3 regions of the Salinicola sp. 4072 genome follow, and region 2 is predicted to be linked to each of the others. Evidence: predicted binding sites of a transcription regulator. Region 2 holds the regulator's gene; each other region holds the start of a gene.
The links. Region 2 encodes LexA, which represses DNA repair genes until DNA is damaged. Its sites were predicted from a motif close to TACTGTNTANNTANACAGTA; they were not measured.
Positions count from the first base shown of each region.

Region 1: a site for LexA is predicted at 1,798-1,817, ahead of R3F72_RS07985 (PA0069 family radical SAM protein). Genes of this name have one in related genera too.
Region 3: a site for LexA is predicted at 1,914-1,933, ahead of R3F72_RS07135 (DUF1654 domain-containing protein). Genes of this name have one in related genera too.

Region 1 is NZ_JAXOVV010000008.1:104,754-108,830, forward strand. Features, by position in the region: gene R3F72_RS07980 (universal stress protein) at 88-552, opposite strand; gene R3F72_RS07985 (PA0069 family radical SAM protein) at 706-1,779, opposite strand; gene R3F72_RS07990 (TonB-dependent receptor domain-containing protein) at 1,963-3,816, opposite strand; cobalamin riboswitch at 4,002-4,077, opposite strand, start outside.
Region 2 is NZ_JAXOVV010000017.1:7,654-11,730, reverse strand. Features, by position in the region: gene nagZ (beta-N-acetylhexosaminidase) at 1-846, opposite strand, end outside; gene R3F72_RS12285 (TetR/AcrR family transcriptional regulator) at 934-1,602, opposite strand; gene lexA (transcriptional repressor LexA) at 1,840-2,493, shown strand; gene dinB (DNA polymerase IV) at 2,513-3,586, shown strand; gene purU (formyltetrahydrofolate deformylase) at 3,604-4,077, opposite strand, start outside.
Region 3 is NZ_JAXOVV010000007.1:39,536-43,612, forward strand. Features, by position in the region: gene tusD (sulfurtransferase complex subunit TusD) at 1-127, opposite strand, end outside; gene R3F72_RS07120 (Bax inhibitor-1/YccA family protein) at 240-911, opposite strand; tRNA gene R3F72_RS07125 (tRNA-Ser) at 1,076-1,166, shown strand; gene R3F72_RS07130 (hypothetical protein) at 1,456-1,800, shown strand; gene R3F72_RS07135 (DUF1654 domain-containing protein) at 1,949-2,191, shown strand; gene R3F72_RS07140 (hypothetical protein) at 2,318-2,620, shown strand; gene R3F72_RS07145 (hypothetical protein) at 2,789-3,004, shown strand; gene R3F72_RS07150 (potassium/proton antiporter) at 3,112-4,077, opposite strand, start outside.

The sequences.
Region 1 (4,077 bases), on a different contig from region 2:
ACCGCGGATTTCGTGCCGGTCTGGCAAACGTCGGGCTGTTGGCGTTGTCGCCGCCCGACGTCGCAGAGCAGAAGGGGGAGATGGGTTTTACCCGGCACGGCGCTGATGGATGCTGATGACCATGCAATGGGCGACATGAGTGACCTTGTGCGACACGCTGCCGACCAGCAACCCTTTGATGTCACTAAGCCCTCGGCTACCCATGATGATGGCATCCACCTCGAGTCGCTTGGCTTCCTCGATAATCACCTCGGCTGGCGAGCCTTGCTTGACCAGGGTATCGAACTCGTTTTCGTAGCCTGGCATGGAGGTAATCTCTTTCAGCGCCTCCGCGATGATCGCTTCTCCCTCCTTTTCGGCGAGCTCCACCGAAACTGCCTTGATCGCGGCCGCGACGGTCAACATTTCACCCTGATAGAGATCCGGATAGGGATCGCGCACGTTCAATACATGGATCTTGCCTTGAACCGGGGCCGCCAGTTGACAGGCGACCTTGAGCGCAGCGTAGGAGTCTTCCGATCCATCGATCGGGACCAGCAGTGAGTTGAACATGGCGCGTACCTCGCAGAGGGCGATGGATTACGAACTTGGCTTGCTCGAGTCAAGTTATCCGCTCGACCACCCTCCGGCTTGACCTGTATCAAGAAAGGATCGAATAGCCGATGGCGGACGTACTGCCCGGCCGCGCCTGCCAGGCGGGAAGCGTCAATCGAACAGATCCTGCTGGGCATGAGGCGCACGGAATCGCGTGGAGTCCAGACCCAGGTCGGCCCGCCGTTCCAGCCCCAGGCGAGCGGCCGCCCGGCGGAAACGCTGGCCGATCATGTCCACGAACAAGCCGTCGCCGGTCATGCGATGACCGAAGCGGCTGTCGTTGTTCTGGCCGCCTCGGGACTGGCGGATCAGGCTCATCACCTTGCCCGCGCGCTCCGGGTAGTGTTCCTCGAGCCAGGCTTCGAACAGCGGCGAAACCTCGCGCGGCAATCGCAACAGCGTCCAGCTGGCGGTGCGGGCGCCGGCATCGGCTGCACGCGTCAGCAGCGTTTCGATCTCGCTGTCGTTGATGGCGGGGATCACCGGCGCCACCAGCACGCCCACCGGCACGCCGGCTTCATGCAGCTCCCGAATGACCTTGAGCCTTGCCGCGGGAGAGGCGGTGCGCGGCTCCAGGGTGCGTTTCAGCTCGTTGTCGAGCGACGTCAGGCTGACGAACACCCGGACCAGCCGCTCGCGCGCCATCTCGGCGAGCAGTTCCCGATCGCGCAGAATCAGCGCGCTCTTGGTCACCAGCGTGACCGGATGGCGGCACGCCAGCAGCAGCTCCAGCAGCGAACGCGTCGTACCGTGCTGCGCCTCGATCGGCTGGTAGCAGTCAGTGTTGCCGGAGAGATTGATCGGCCGGCAGACATAACCCGGTTTGCACAGCTCCTCGCGCAATCGATCCGCCATGCCGGTCTTGGCGATCAGGCGCGTCTCGAAATCGATGCCGGGCGACAGATCCCAATAGGCGTGGCTGGGGCGGGCATAGCAGTAGATGCAGCCATGCTCGCAGCCGCGATAGGGATTGAGAGAGCGGTCGAAGCCCAGGTCCGGCGACTGATTCCAGGAAAGCGCCGAGCGTGGCGCCTCGAACTGCACGTGCGTCGAGATGCGCTCCGGCAACGCCTCCTGCCACCAGCCGTCGTCCTCGACGGTGCTGTGTGTCGGCTGGAAACGGTTGTCGGGGTTGTAGGTCGCGCCGCGGCCTTTCAGCGGGCCGGGTCGAGAGGGAGACGACATGGCAGCGACTCCTATAAATGCTGTTTATATATACAGTATCACTCCGCGCGGTCGGGGAAAAACTGTTTAAAGAGGGAAGAGGGAAGAGGGAAGAGGGAAGAGGGAAGAGGGAAGAGGGAAGAGGGAAGAGGGAAGAGGACGAAGCGGCGCCGTGGTGCCGGCGCCGCTGAAGAGGAAAAGCGGTTAGAAGCTGAGTTTCACGCCGCCTTCGAGGTATCGGTCCTGGGTATTGTAGCCATCGACCAGTTGGTAATCCTTGTCGAAGGCATTCTCCAGCTTGGCCGATAGCTCGACGGTCGGCGTGACCTGCCAGGCCGTGCGTAGATCGACGACGCCGTAGCCGGCGTTAATAGCGTCGCTATAGTCGCTGTCGGGACGTTCTTGAGCGGCGCGTAGCGTCATGCCGACACTGACTGCGTGGTAGCGGTAGTCTGCATCGATACGTCCGTAGAGTTCGGCGCGTCTGGCCAACTGGTCGCCGGTTTCACGATTCTCGGGATCTTGATGTGTCAGTGAGGCATTCAGACTCAGGCTGCCATACGTCCAGCCGCCTGATAGCTCGACGCCTCGGATTCTCGCTTCGTCGACATTGTAGTAACGGTACTTTCCGTCTGGCCCTGTCTCGGTGTTGAGCAGATCGTCGATACGGTTCTCGAAGATCGATATCCTTCCGTGCCAGCCGTCGCGCTGATAGGACCAGAAGAGTTCGGTAGATTTGGACTTTTCGGCATCGAGGTCGCGATTGCCGTAGTCCCCATAAGGGCTGGCGCTATAGAGTTGATAGAGCGTCGGTGCTTTGTAAGCGGTGCCATAGCTCGCGCCGAATTGCTGGTAGGTCGTCAGCTGGTAGGCATAGGCGATGTTGCCGGTGGTCTTGTCGCCGAATAGCGAGTCATCGTCGTAACGTAGAGAACCGCTAAGTTGGTGGCGACCGTATTCACGCTGGATCAGTCCATAGATCCCGTAATTTTCTCGACTGTCGCGGTTAATAGAGTCCCAGATGCTATCGTAATCAATTGCCTCGTGGCGGTAGTCCACGCCTAGGCTTTCTATACCATGTTCATGAGTGAAGGTGTGCTGAATGCCCAGTTCATCGCGCTTGGTCTTGGCTAGTGTCTCTCGTTGGCCGTCGTTGCGATCATCGCGGCGTTCGTCGAAATGTCCGGCGGTCAGGCGCATGTTCCAGTCAGGTTCCAGCGCCACGTCCAGATTACCGCTGAAGCTTTGTTGATAGCCTTCGCTGGTATAGTTGCTGGCACCCCCGTAGTCGTAGTCGCTGTCAAAGTCCTGGCGCAAGGCTCGGAAACTGCCCTGAACGCTATCGCTGAAGCGATGCGACAGCCCGACCTGGGCGCCGGTGGATTCGAAGCCGTCATCTTCGCCGCTGGTGTCGTCCTCGGTGGCATTGAAGCCATCGCCATCGCGATGGAACAGCGTCGCATTGAGGCGTGTATCCGCGTTGCCCGTCGCCACGTAGGCGCTCTGCTTGCCGAAACCATCCTCTCCCGCGCGCAGATTCAACTCGGCTTGGGTACCTTTGCCGCCGTTGCGAGTGAAGATTTGAACGACGCCGCCGATGGCATCGGAACCGTAGGCCGCGGCCCGTGGGCCGCGTACAATTTCGATCCGCTCGATCATATCGGGGGAAAGGAACTCCAGACTGGAGGCACCGTTCGATGAAGCGGCGGAATTGATGCGTACACCGTCAATCAATACCAGGGTGTGATTGGAGTTCGTGCCGCGCATAAAGAGACTTGAGACTGTTCCCGGTGAACCGCTTTGGGTCATCTCGATCCCGGCCCGGCCTTGCAGCAGCTCGATCACGCTATCAGCCTGGCTGCGTTCGATCTCGTCGCGATCGATAATGGTGGTGCTGGCCAGTACGTCGGCCTGTGATTGCGGCAGGCGATTGGCGGTGACCTGGACGTCGCCGAGCTGCTGCGGGTCTTCGACGTACTGCTGGGCCTGGGCCGACAGCGTGGTCATGGCCATGGCGAGCGCGACGCCTGAGGCGACGGCATTCTTCTTATAACGCATGTGATGTGATCCCCAACTGCGTTGTGCCCCGCGGTTCATCGGCACTGTGGCCGGACGCGATGACACGGAGTACTCGAAACGAGTACTGAACGAATACGCAATGGGAGGACGGACGTGACGATGCCCGCCTCGGACGTCATGGAGTCCGGGCAGGGGAGCCGCCACTGGATGAGCCCTCCGCATCAACCAGTGAAGAGAAACGCGCCGGTCTCCGGACTCTCACGCGATGACCCAGGCGGTAAACCCTGGTCATCCGACACG
Region 2 (4,077 bases):
GCAGATCACGGCCATGTCGCAACCGGCGCTCCAGGCGGCCTCGGCCCGCTCGCTGGGCGATCCGGCGGCATGCGCCGCGGCCATGGTCAAATCATCCGAGAAGATGGCGCCCTTGAAACCCAGCTCCTCCCGCAGCATGCCGAGCCAGCTGGGCGAGAACCCGGCCGGCCGATCATCGAAGGCCGAATAGATGACATGCGCCGGCATGATGCCATCCAGCTTGCCGGCCAGCCGGGTGAAAGGAATCAGATCGTGCTCGCGCAGCTCCGCCAGCGAGCGCGGATCTTCCGCAACATCGAAGTGGGAATCCTGGCGCACCCCGCCATGGCCGGGAAAATGCTTGCCGATCGCCACCATTCCCGCCTCGTGAAGCCCTTCGATGAACGCGCCAGCCAAGGCCGTCACTACCTCGGGATCCGGCGAAAAACTCCGCGAACCGATGGCCGGCGACTGGTCGTCGTCGAGATCCAGAACCGGGGCAAAGGTCACATCGAAGCCGCAAGCCGCCATCTCCATACCCAGCAGCCAGCCAGTATCCTGCGTCAGCGTCAGCGCCGCTTCGGGAGACTCGGCGAATTGCCGCCCCAGCGTGGCCATGGACGGAATTTGTGTCACTCCTTCCTTCAATCGCTGTACCCGGCCACCTTCCTGATCGATGGCAACCAGGATATCGGGACGACATTCGCGGATCTGGCCGATCAGCCGTTGGGTAGTGGCAACGTCCGGTGCATTTCGAGCAAACAACAGTACGCCGCCGACCTCTGCACGAGAGATCAACTGCCGCTCTTCATCACGTAGCCGAGTGCCTTCGACATCCAGCATGACCGGACCGAGAGGTTGAGTCATAGCAAACACCTGAGACCATTGAGCGCCCGATTCTAGACGACACGGGGGATGCATGACAGAGGCAGCCCGCTACTGGGGCCCATTGGCCTACTCGGCGGCCGAACCGAGCTTCTCCAGCGACTCGGGTAGCGGTGCCTGCATGCCGGCAACCACCACGGGACGGAGATGCCGGATCAGTTCCCGTACCGACATGTGCTCCTGATACTCGCTGTCGGCGATATCCCGCAAGGCATCCAGGCCGGACAAGGTAAAGACCACGGTGCCCAGCATGAAATGCAGGCGCCAGAACCTTTCGGCATCGGGGAGGTCCGGCGTTGCCAGACGCAGGCACTCCACGAAGCGACGAAAGGTTTCGCCATAATGCTCCTGGATATAGCGCCGCAGATGGCCCTGCGCCTGCGCATATGCCAGACCCAGAAGCTTCATGAACACCTTGAGACTGTTGCGCTCGGCGGGCACCTCCAGAACCGTGATAGCGAGCTGCTCGAGCAGCACTTCCAGCGGTACCTGCTTGCCCTGATAGCGGGCCTCCAGCTCGTCGAGCGCCGCGTTCAAGCGTTCGGAGAACGGATCGAGATAGCGGGCAAACACCGCCTGGATGAGAGACTTCTTGGATCCGAAATGGTAATTCACCGCGGCCAGATTGACCTTGGCCCGCGTAGTGATGTTGCGCAGCGAGGTTTCGGCGAAACCCTTCTCGGCAAAAAGGACCTCCGCCGTATCGAGAATACGCGTAACGGTATCGGGTTGGGCCATGTCATACCTCGCGCCAGAGAACGGCAACCAAAGAACAACAACTTAGAACGATTACGATTCTAATCATTCCGCGACAAGAGGCACAATCCAGCATTTGGTCGGGCCCAAGTCGCAACGCCGACGACTCGAGCGCCGAAGGACTTCCCTCACCGGCAATGACTGGATACAATTCCAGGCTGTATACATGAACACGCCTGATCGACGATCACAATGATGGCACAGGCCCGGGAGAAACCAATGGCGAGACCGCTCACCGCACGGCAGCAAAACGTCTATGACTTCATCGTCAAGACGATGAGCGAATTCGGCTACCCCCCGACGCGGGCCGAAATCGCTCGGGCCCTGGGCTTTCGCTCTCCCAACGCTGCAGAGGAACACCTGCGGGCGCTGGACCGAAAAGGCGTCATCCGCATGATCCCCGGAACGTCCCGCGGCATCCGGCTGCCGGCCAATGGCAACGAGACCGAGCCCGCGGAGTCCCAGCCCCAGTCTCCCGGCTTGCCGATCATCGGGAGCGTCGCGGCCGGCAGCCCGATTCTCGCCACCGAGCATATCGATCGCTACTGTCCATTGCCGGCCGACTACTTTTCGCCGAGTGCCGACTACCTTCTCCGCGTACGCGGTCTCTCGATGAAGGATGCCGGCATCTTCGACGGCGACCTGCTTGCCGTGCACCGCACCCAGCAGATACGCGACGGCCAGATCGTCGTCGCCCGGATAGACGACGACGTCACCGTCAAACGCTTCCAGCGCGAAGGCAATCGCGTCACGTTGAGCGCCGAGAATGCCGACTTCGCGCCGATCGTAGTCGATCTCGAACACCAGCACCTGGAAATCGAGGGGTTGGGGGTCGGCGTCATCCGCGGCGGCAACGGCTCCGGCCTGCATTGAGGCGCGGGCCTCCGGTTTCATGCGCAAGATTCTGCATGCCGACTGCGACTGCTTCTATGCTGCCGTGGAGATGCGTGACAATCCTGCCCTGAGAGATATCCCCCTGGCGATCGGCGGTAGCGCCAATCGTCGTGGTGTCGTCGCCACCTGCAACTATCCGGCCAGGAAGTACGGCATACACTCCGCGATGCCCACGGCACGGGCGGTACGTCTCTGCCCTCAACTGAAAGTGCTATCGCCGGACTTCAACAAGTATCGCGAAGTCTCGCGACAGATTCAGGCCATCTTCCACGAGCTGACGCCGCTGGTCGAGCCGCTCTCTCTCGACGAAGCCTATCTCGACGTCACGGCGGTCACGCAGTTCCAGGGCAGCGCTACCTGGATGGCCCGCTGGCTCAAGGAAGAGGCACTCGCACGAACGGGAATCGTCGTGTCGGTCGGCGCCGCGCCCAACAAGTTTCTCGCCAAGATCGCCAGTGACTGGGACAAGCCCGATGGCCTGTTCGTGATCCCGCCGGAGGAAACGGAGTCTTTCATCACCGATCTCCCCGTCAAGAAGCTTCACGGTGTCGGCCCGGCGACGGCCGCCAAACTCGATGCCATGGGAATCGCCAATTGCCACGACCTGCGAACCCAGCCGCTGGACCGGCTACTGGATCAGTTCGGCAAGTTCGGCCAGAGGCTATATGAGCTGGCCCACGGCATCGACGAGCGGCCGGTCAACGTCTCCCGCGAACGCAAATCGGTCAGTGTCGAGACTACCTACGACCACGATCTTCCCGGTCTCGTCGACTGTCACCAGGCACTGGAGCCTCTAATCGAGAAGCTCCACGACCGCCTGGCACGGCACGGCGACCCGGCCATTGCCAAGCAGTTCGTCAAGATTCGTTTCAATGACTTTGCCAGCACGACGCAGGAAACAGGCGCTCGCGGTATCGTCCACGCACGGTTCCATGAACTGCTGAAGAGCGCCTGGCGTCGGGGAGAGCGGCCGGTTCGGTTGCTGGGCGTCGGGGTACGTCTGATGCCGGAACCGGACCAGCGCCAGCTCGGGCTGTTCGACGACACCGATCCCGGCTCGGTGTCGCCATGAGCCTCAAGCAATAGGCATCACGAGAACACTACGGTCTTGTTGCCGTGGATCAGCACCCGATCCTGCAGGTGCCAGCGCAGCCCCCGCGAGAGCACCGACTTCTCCACGTCACGCCCCAGGCGCACCAGATCCTGCGGCGTGTGGCAGTGCGATACGCGCTGGATGTCCTGTTCGATGATCGGCCCTGCATCGAGCTCTTCGGTGACATAGTGGCAGGTCGCGCCGATCAGCTTGACGCCACGATCGAACGCCTGATGGTAGGGCTTGGCGCCAGCGAACGACGGTAGAAAGCTGTGGTGGATATTGATCACACGCCCGGCGTAGCGCTGGCAGATATCCGGCGGCAGGATCTGCATGTAGCGGGCAAGGACCACGCTATCGGCTTCGGCCTCCTCGATCAGACGTTCGGTCCGGGCGAAGGCGGGACCCTTGTCCCGAGGATCGACCGGCACGTGATGGAACGGGATACCGTGCCACGCCGCCAGCGGCCG
Region 3 (4,077 bases), on a different contig from region 2:
CGTCATGATAGAAGAAGACCGTCTTCAGACGGTGCCCCCTCGCCACGACGGTTTCCGCGAAACGAAGCGCCGAGAGCGCGGATTGATGGCTGTAAGGCGCGGCATGCACCAACAGAGCGTAGGTCAGCATCGGCAATCGGTCGCTCCGTTTCGTGAATCCCAAAACGCCATGGTACCAAACGACAAGGCCCCACCGTAGTGGGGCCTCGATGCCGTCGATGGAACCATCGAGCTGGATGCTAGTCGTCGGACATTACGCCCAGGATCGACAGCAGGCTCACGAACAGGTTGTAGATCGACACATACAGCGTGATGGTCGCGAGAATGTAGTTCGTCTCACCCGCGCGATTCACGATCTCGCTGGTCTGGTACAGGATCGCCGCCGAGGAGAACAGCACGAAACCGGCAGAAACCGCCAGCGCCAGCCCCGGGATGTTGAAGATCAGCGCCGCCACCATGGCCAGTACCAGCACGATGGCACCCGCCATCATGAAGTTACCCAGGAAGCTGAAGTCTTTGCGCGTGATCAGCGCAACGGCGGAAAGCCCCAGGAACGTGGCCGCCGTCATGCCCATCGCCGTCATGACCAGCTGTGCGCCGTTGGGAATCGACAGGTAGAGGTCGATGATCGGCCCCAGCGTGAAGCCCATGAAACCGGTGAAGGCAAACGTTGCCGCAATGCCCGCGCCGGAGTTGGCCGTCTTGTGCACCAGGAACATCAGACCGTATGCGCCGATGAAAAATACGAAGATGTTGAGTTGCGTAACGCCCATGGCCACGGCAGCGCCAGCGGTCACGGCGGAGAACAGCAGTGTCATGGCCAGCAACATGTAGGTGTTGCGCAACACCTTGTTGGTGCTGACCGCGCTCGATCGACGATCGGCGACGTCGTGCGATGTTCGATAATCCATTGTAGTCCCCTCAGTTCTATTGAAACTCACCCATAGACCAGAATGCCCTTGCAAAGTTCCCCTGACAAGCGCTACGGAAGCCCCCGGGAAAGAAATAACTTATTGAAAGCTAAAGAACCCATTGACGTTCTCGACCGAGCTGGTACTATGCCTCGCCGTAAGACGGAGGGATGGCAGAGCGGTTGAATGCACCGGTCTTGAAAACCGGCGTAGGTTAATAGCCTACCCAGGGTTCGAATCCCTGTCCCTCCGCCATTTTTTTTTCGAGAAAGGTCAGCTACTTAGCTGGCCTTTTTTCGTTTCTGGATTGTTCAATCCATTTCTCTTCTGCTACTGGCACACACACGACAATGTGTCCTTTTCCATCTTTATGTTAGTGAAGACATCTAGGCAGGCCAGGCTCTCATTCAACATCGCTCTGTAGATCGACATCCATCAGGCTTCACTAATCGCCCAGCCAAAACGCCGCCCACGCTAGAGAGCGACCGCCAAAACTGTCATAGTGGATACCATTCATCAGAAGACAGGTATCGTTTTGAATTCCATGAAAAATATTCTCGTTGCCGGGGCGCTGGGCGCCATCATCGGGTCAACCCAGGCGTCTGCGGCCGACTTCGAATGCTCGGCAGATAGCTTGATGAAACATGTCGGCGAGCAGACGCAGCAGATCGAGGCGTTCATCGCCAGCAGTGACGACCCCCAGCAGACCCAGCAGGAACTGGCGAGCATGGCGAGGGGCTTGCGCGAGAATGGTCGGGTTTCCAACCATGACGAGGAGATGAAGAAGCTGGCGAGCGGCGCCGATTTCCAGCCGTCCCAGTCGTTCTGCGATGATATGCAGACCACCATGTCCGCCATCCAGTCGTACATGGAGAGCCATCCGCACTGAGTTCGCTTTCAGCACCGGAGACCGTGCGGGCTTGGTTCGATATGGCGGTGCAAGGCGTCTACCCGCTCGGTTCGGTTGAGCGTTCCGTTTGTGTTCGCCTCTCTCCTGACCGATACTGTATGCATGAACAGTCATCTCGGAGCGTTCGATGGTCATCCTCTTCCCAACGCCTGAAGCCAGACTCGTACGCCGGGCGGAAAAGCTCATCTCTGTGGCACACGCCAATCGTCGTCATCAGGTGACGATCAGCCGAGGGGACGGAGAGCCCGTCGATGCCTGGGAACGGTTTGTCGAGCAGTTCGAAGACAGTGATAGCATCCGTGTCATTCACATCACCCGCCATGACGTATTGCTCAACTGGTGCTCGCCCACCTCGGGCCTCGCTTCGTGATTCAGATCGCCGAAGGTGTCTGCGCGGGATCGAAGCAGAGATATCCTTCATTCGTTTTTTTGATTGATGATGCGGATAGGGGGGCGGACGGTGCTACCCTGCGACTAGTCTCTAATGATGTTGCCAATGCACCGCGCGTTAATCTTCTTTGTCGTTTTTCTTCTATTGGCAGGCTGCGTGTCGGCGACGCCGCGGCTGACAGCCACGAATTTCCTGCGGGACAGCAATACCTGCGAGCGTCAGACGCACCAGATCGCTGGCGAACGTGAATATCAGCTATGCATGGCGCGCCTGGGTTGGCCGGACCCCCAGAGGCAAATGGCACTGGAACTGGCTGACGATAGCCGCAACGATCAAGGTAGTGGCTTCATCGACGAAGCGATCAATGGCCTTCAGTTCGGTTTGCAGTGGGATCTGGATCCGGATTGAACTTCGCGGCCCTCGTGGACTCACAAGCACTCGCCCAAGCCGCCGCGCTCCACTTCGCTCGAGGCGCCTCCCATAGCATGAAGCGCCTCACCCGGCCGATGGATTCGCTGTACAACGCCGGCGTCTCAACTAACCTGAAAATCGATGTCTTTCCTGGAGGATTCCATCATGGCAGAACCGTTCGTCGAGATCAGAAAGACACATCTACCCGGCAACCCCCAACAGGTCAGCTATGAGGTCTACGATGGCGACACGGGTGGCAGCCTGGGGCATTTTCCGGAAGCCGCCCAGGCACAGAAGCGAGCCGACAGCATGAACAGCATGACGTCTCGGGAGACTGGCAAGCGGCTGGACCACCCCACCGACGATGCAGACGTCGAGTAATACGCTTTTTCGACTACACAACTACACAGACACCAGACGCCGCTACGGGGCCATTAATGCAGCCCCCGTAGCCTTGTTTCAGAAGCGAAGCCCAGCCGCTTCGACGATCAATGATAGAGACGTAGACCCACTCGCGTGACGCGATTCCCTTCCATCTCGCTGACGACCCAGTGGAACCCATGCCAGTCGACGTCGTCCCCGACCACGGGATGGCCGCCGACGCGCAGCGCCACGAACTCCCCTAGTGTCATCTCCTGCTCTCCGGGACTCAGCGTCAAACCGTAGGCGTTGGCCACTTCCTGCATCAGGGCCTCGCCATCCAGCGTGAAGGTACCGAAGAACGCACGCTCCCGCTTGAGCTTGGCCTCGCCGTTGAACAGCCGGTTGAGCGATGGCAGATCGCCGGTCCGCCCGATCAGACAAATCACGTCACTCAGCCGCAAGCGCGTACTCCCCTTGGGGTGCAGCATGGCGTGCTGGCGAAAGATCGCCGAGATCAGCGTACCGGATGGCAGGCGCAGCAGGCGAATCGGCACGTCATCGAGGGATTCATTCTCGACCTTGTAGACGAACATCTCGTAGTCGTTCTCCGGCAGCACGCCCAGTTGCCCGCGTCGATCGGGCGTCGTGGTTTCCGGCAGCACCACCCGCATCCAGCGGGCGACCCGCGCCAGTGTCGAGCCCTGCAGCAGCAGCGAGATCAGGACGACGAAGAACGCCACGTTGAAATAGAGCGTGGCGTTCTCGACACCGCTGATGACCGGGAAGATCGCCAGCACGATGGGAACGGCCCCGCGCAGCCCGACCCAGGAAATGAAACCGATCTCTCGCCACCGGAAATTGAAGAACGGCACCAGCGAAGCCACCACCGCGACGGGACGTGCCAGCACGATCAACGCCACGGCCAGGATGGCGCTCGGTATCGCGTAATCGATCATCTCCGACGGCGTGACCAGCAGACCCAGCACCAGGAACAACCCGATCTGGCTCAGCCAGGCCAGCCCGTCGTGGACGGGAAGAATATGCGTGAGATGGCGACCGGGCTGGTTGCCGATCATCAGACCGGTGAGATA